Regions from separate parts of the Kosakonia sp. MUSA4 genome, predicted to be linked through region 2. Evidence: predicted binding sites of a transcription regulator. Region 2 holds the regulator's gene; the other holds the start of a gene.
What was found. Region 2 encodes LexA, which represses DNA repair genes until DNA is damaged. Its sites were predicted from a motif close to TNCTGTATGTACATACAGNA; they were not measured.
Positions count from the first base shown of each region.

Region 1: the regulator LexA is predicted to act here: its motif matches at 1,311-1,330, upstream of dinG (ATP-dependent DNA helicase DinG).

Region 1 covers NZ_CP025697.1:1,541,157-1,544,274, reverse strand. The annotation lists gene dinG (ATP-dependent DNA helicase DinG) at 1-1,296, opposite strand, end outside; gene licT (BglG family transcription antiterminator LicT) at 1,627-2,469, shown strand; gene C0557_RS07375 (beta-glucoside-specific PTS transporter subunit IIABC) at 2,651-3,118, shown strand, end outside.
Region 2 covers NZ_CP025697.1:39,444-42,561, reverse strand. The annotation lists gene dinF (MATE family efflux transporter DinF) at 1-852, opposite strand, end outside; gene lexA (transcriptional repressor LexA) at 929-1,543, opposite strand; gene C0557_RS00175 (diacylglycerol kinase) at 1,652-2,020, opposite strand; gene plsB (glycerol-3-phosphate 1-O-acyltransferase PlsB) at 2,153-3,118, shown strand, end outside.

The sequences.
Region 1 (3,118 bases), 1.5 Mb from region 2:
CAGCAGATGCAACTGCCCTTCACGCACTTCGCGCGTCGCCCATTTCGATACCGGCGCGCCGGAAGCCTGCACCATCGAGGCCAGCCGCCAGAGTTTGCTCTGGCTTTCAAACATGCCAAGCGCACGGTTCATTTGCAGGATAACCCGGTGCAAACGCACAATGTCGTGGCTGCCGGTCTTTTCGCTTAAATCGTTGAGGAACAGCTCCGCCAGCCCGCGTAGCATTTCTGTTAGCTTCGCCAGCCGCTGACAAATCGCCATCACCTCATCCGGCAGCTCGCCCATAGCAAAGCGGTATTCGGCTTCTTGACCGGCAGGAAGATAGAGGTTGAGCATGTTATTCAGTGATGAAATCAGCCCGAACAGCTCTTCGCAGTGGGCGTTGAGCCGCTCCGGCGTCGCCAGCGGCGGCAGGGTTTTCGGCCGGAACTGCTCCAGACATGTCGCCACCAGCCGGGTAAATAAGTCGAGCTGTAGTTGATACCAGGACGCCGTTATTTCGGCGCTCATCTCCAGCGCATCGCGCGCCACATCCGGCAGATGATGGCCTTCATCCAGCACCAGCAGCAGGTTTTTCGGCTCCGGTAAGACGGCTTCGCTCTCCAGCGCCGCCATCACCAGCGCGTGGTTCGCCACCACCACTTCCGCTTCCTGAATTTCACGCCGCGCAACGAAGAACGGGCATTCCCGATAGTAGTGGCAGTTGCGGTTCAGGCAACTGGCTTTATCGGTGCTGAGGCGACGCCATAAATCATCGCTGATGGCTTTATCGGTGTGATCGCGCAGACCGTCCCATTTATAGCTGTCGAGATCGGCTTTCAGCGTCGCGCACTGCTTCTGTTCCTCTTTGCTGCCCGGCGTCAGCTCATCATCAAGGAACGCCAGCAGATCCTGCTGGTCCGGTTCGCTGCTGGCCAGCGCGGCCAGATTGCGCGGGCAGACATAGCGCCCACGGCCAAACGCTGCGGTAAAACGTAAATCGGGAATAATTTTGCGCAGCAGCGGCAGATCTTTACTGTAGATCTGATCCTGCAACGCCACGTTGGCGGTACTGACCACCAGCGTTTTTTGCTCTTCGCGGGCAATAGCAATGCCCGGAATTAAATAAGAGAGCGTTTTCCCGACGCCGGTCGGCGCTTCGATCGCCAGATGCCGGCCCTCTTCACCCGCCAGCGTTTTCGCGACATCAGCAATCATCTGCCGCTGCGGCGCACGGGGAATAAAGTCCGGGATCTGTTGTTGCAACGCCTTATACCAGGCGGCGATCTGCGCTTTTAGCGCGGCGGTAAGAGCCATGAAGAGACCTGAAATACTGTATAAACAGCCACTATTGTGGCATTTTTAGCGCCCGCTGGGTAACCCTTTTTGCCATTCTGGAAGCGGCCGCGGAAACCCATTTCCCGCCTCTGCAATACAGGATATTTTTCGCCGGGCGGATCACAAATTAGCAGATCCATTCATAAGTACTCTATATAGCGCGTTGATCATTTAGCAGGGCAATGCTAGTTTTTAGCTGCATTACGCTTGTTACCGAATATCGGGCAAAACCTAAATGCAGAGAACAAGGACAGATGATGTCCGTTGCTGTATTTACGTTTTGCCCGTTTTTGTTTGCAGGAGTTAGCGATGCTGGTCAAACAAATCTTAAATAATAACGTGGTCAGCGCCATCGACGATCGTGGCTTTGAGGTTATTCTGACCGGGCGAGGGCTGGGTTTTAATACGCAGAACGGCGCCAGCGTTAACGAGCAAGCCATCGAAAAAATATTCCATTTGCAGGATTCGCAGGTCTCGGCCCGGTTTAAAGATCTGATTAGCGAAGTGCCTGTCGAAATAGTGCAACTGACCGCCGACATTGTCACGCTGGCCCGCAGCCAGTTATCGCACAAATTAAGCGAAGGCCTGTACGTCACGCTCGCCGACCATCTCCATTTCGCGCTGCAACGCAATGAAAAACATGAGCCATTGCCGAATCCGCTGGAGTGGGAAGTGCGCCATTTTTATACCGCTGAATATGCCCTTGGTCGCCAGGCGATTGGTATGGTGATGGCACGTACCGGGCAATTATTACCTGACAGCGAAGCGTGCAGTATTGCGCTACATATAGTGAATGCCGGGCTGAACGACAGCATGGGAAAAACCACGCAAATCACGCGGCTTATTTATCAATTACAGAATATCGTTAAATACTTTTTTAGCCTGCCGCTCGACGAGCACAGCCTGAATTACCAACGTTTCATTACCCATTTAAAATTTTTCGCCCAGCGGGTGATTGATGGGGTGGTGTTAAATAATGACGATGAAGAGTTATTTGCCATGGTACAGCGCCGCTATCAGACCACCCTGAAATGCGTCGATGCCATCAATGAGTTTGTCGGCAAAAATTATCACCACACCATGAGCAACTCGGAAAAGCTCTATCTGACCGTGCATATCGAAAACGTCGTGCAGCGGGAAGAACCCAATTAGTTTATATAAATCATTCGCGTAGCCGCAACCAACAAAGCGGCAGCCCGAAGGATAGTGTTTAGATTCCGTCCAGGCTTGTTACTGTTCAATCAGGCAAACCCCAGAGGAAACAAGGTATCGGCGTAAAGCCGGTGATTGTGGATGATGCCGGCAATGCGGGCGTCAGTCTGGAGGAATTATCATGAACTATCAGGATACCGCGCAGCAGATCATCAACAAGATCGGCGGCAAGGACAATATTCTGTCGCTGTTTCACTGTATTACCCGTCTGCGTTTTTTACTCAAAGATAACAACAAGGCCGATCGCGCGGCGCTGGAAGCGCTGGATGGCGTGATAGGCGTCAACATCTCTGGCGATCAGTTTCAGTTGATTATCGGTAACGATGTGGCCCCGCTGTGCGACGCGCTGCTGGCCCAATTACCCGGCGTCTCGTCCGGCGGCGCTGTGCAACATGGCAAACGCCGCAATCCTGTATCGGTGCTGCTGGAGGGGCTGTCCAGTATCTTCTCGCCGATCATTCCGGCGATTGCCGGGGCCGGTATTCTGAAAGGCGTACTGGCGCTACTGGTTGCGATGCAGTGGCTGGAAACCAGCAACCAGACCTACCAAATCCTGCTCGCCATCAGCGACGGCGTGTTTTACTTTATG
Region 2 (3,118 bases):
CAGCGCGTACGCGGTAAAGGTGAGAAACATCATCAGCACCGCGTTAGCGGCAACCGTCTCACCGCCAAGACGGGCGCCCAGCACGGTGATTGAGCCAAAGCAGAGCTGCAAAAGCAGTGAGCGCAGCATGATATCGCGGTTAAGCGCTAATAAGCGCCGCATACCGCCGCGCCAGGCATTTTTCAGCGCTGGCAGGGTGATACCGCGCATTACCAACACGCGGTGCACCATCAGCAGGCCGATGGCGAAAGTCGCATACTCAGCCACAACGGTGGCGAGCGCAGCGCCCTGCACATTCATGTGCAGGCCCATCACCAGCCACAGGTCGAGCACAATGTTGAGGAGATTCCCCACTACCAGCAGGATCACCGGCGCACGGGCATACTGCACACCCAGTAACCAGCCGAGCAACACCAGATTTCCCAACGACGCTGGCGCACTCAGCCAGCGAATATCGAGAAAGCGCCGCGCCTGCTCCAGCACGGCTTCGCTCCCGCCGGTAATGTGCAGCGCCAGATCGATGAGCGGCGTACGCAGCAGCATAATTAACACACCTGCCGACAGCGCCAATAGCAGCGGCTGTACCAGCGCGCGCGCCAGCGCAGGTGCGTTTTTCGCACCAAACGCCTGTGCCGTAAGACCGGTGGTGCTCATCCGCAAAAACAGCAGCAGCATAAACAAAAAGCTGGTTGCCGTTGCGCCGATCGCCACGCCGCCGAGGTAAACAGGACTATCCAGGTGCCCGACCACGGCGGTATCCACCAGCCCCAGTAACGGAACAGTGATATTGGAGAAGATCATGGGCAGCGCAAGCCGCCACAGTGCTCTGTCAGATGCGTTCAGCAACGGCATGGCAATGTCGAATCAACGGGGAAAATCGTATTACGCAGCGCCACGGTGTTTTGTGTCGCTGCGAAAAGAACAGGCGTTAGAGCCAGGTACCATTACGGATGACGCCAACCGCCAGCCCTTCAATGGTGAAGTTTTGATCGCGCAGATCGACGACGATCGGGGAAAACTCGCTGTTTTCCGGCAGCAATTCGACGGTGTTACCCTGTTTTTTCAGACGTTTCACGGTAACTTCATCATCAATACGTGCGACGACCACCTGGCCGTTACGCACGTCCTGCGTTTTATGCACTGCGAGCAGGTCGCCGTCCATAATACCGATGTCTTTCATCGACATACCGCTAACGCGCAGCAGGAAATCCGCATGAGGTTTGAAGAGATCGGGATCGACCTGGTAGTGACCCTCGATATGCTGTTGCGCCAGCAGCGGTTCACCCGCAGCAACGCGACCAATCAGCGGTAAACCGATATCCTCTTCTTCTTCCAGCAGCAGACGCAGACCACGCGATGCGCCGGAGACGATTTCGATAACCCCTTTACGTGCAAGCGCTTTCAGGTGTTCTTCAGCCGCATTTGGGGAACGGAACCCCAATTGCTGTGCGATTTCCGCACGCGTTGGTGGCATACCGGTTTGAGTGATCCGATCGCGGATGAGATCGAACACCTCTTGCTGCCTGGCCGTTAATGCTTTCATCCCGCCCCCTGGGTGTATATACAGTTATGCTGTGAGTATATACAGTCAAAGGCGATTTTGGAACCAAATTTAAGCAAAAAACCAGGGTGTTATCGATTTCTGGAAGCGTTATCGAAAATGCGACCAGAGAAGCGAGATCCAGGTAAACAGCGCCAGCAGGATCGACATCAGCACTGCCGCCGATCCCATATCCTTCGCCCGACCGGAAAGTTCGTGAAATTCAGAACCAATTCGGTCTACGACAGCTTCAATTGCACTATTTAGGATTTCAACAATCATTACTAGCGACACCGAGCTAATCAGCAGCACCCGAGTGACCGTGTCAATGTCCAGCCAGCAAGCAATAATGATAGCGAAAACAACGGCTACCAGCTCCTGGCGGAAAGCGGCTTCATTGATCCATGCAGCGCGAACGCCCTTCCATGAGTAACCTGCTGCTTTAATGATTCGGGTAATTCCGGTGGTATTATTGGCCATGAAAAGAACCTTTTTATGTAATAAACGTCAATGTCTACATCAGCGTACTGAGGTACAACAGAAATTACGTGCGCTTTCTGATATTCTTGCGGCGCAATGGCACTATTATTAACCAGAGGCTTTTCATCTTTTATGTCCGGTTGGCCACGAATTTACTACAAATTACTGAATTTACCATTAAGTGTACTGGTAAAGAGTAAATCGATACCTGCAGAACCTGCACAGGAACTGGGTCTCGATACTTCACGTCCTATTATGTACGTGCTGCCTTATAACTCTAAGGCAGATTTGATGACATTACGCGCTCAGTGTCTGGCGCACGAACTGCCCGATCCCCTGGAACCCCTGGAAATCGACGGCGTATTGCTGCCGCGTTTCGTGTTCATTCATGGCGGTCCGCGCGTGTTTACCTATTACACGCCGAAAGAAGAGTCCATCAAACTGTTCCACGACTACCTGGATTTACACCGCAGCCATCCGGATCTGGATGTGCAAATGGTTCCGGTATCGGTAATGTTTGGCCGCTCGCCAGGGCGTGAGAAAGGCGAGATTAATCCGCCGCTGCGCATGCTGAACGGCATCCAGAAATTCTTCGCTATCTCCTGGCTCGGCCGCGATAGCTTTGTGCGCTTCTCGCCGCCCGTCTCCCTGCGCCGCATGGCGACCGAGCACGGCACCGATAAAATTATCGCGCAGAAACTGGCGCGCGTGGCGCGTATGCACTTCGCGCGACAGCGTCTGGCCGCCGTTGGGCCGCGTCTGCCGGCGCGTCAGGATCTGTTCAATAAACTGCTCTCTTCTAAAGCGATTGCCCGTGCGGTCGAAGACGAAGCGCGCAGCAAAAAAATCTCTCACGACAAAGCGCAGCAAAACGCTATCGCGCTGATGGAAGAGATTGCCGCCAACTTCTCGTACGAGATGATCCGTCTGACCGACCGTATCCTCGGTTTTACCTGGAACCGTCTCTATCAGGGGATCAACGTGCACAACGCCGAACGCGTGCGCCAGCTTGCGCACGACGGCCACGAGATTGTCTATGTGCCCTGCCACCGCAGCCACATGGACTATCTGCTGCTCTCGTATGTGCTCTATCACCAG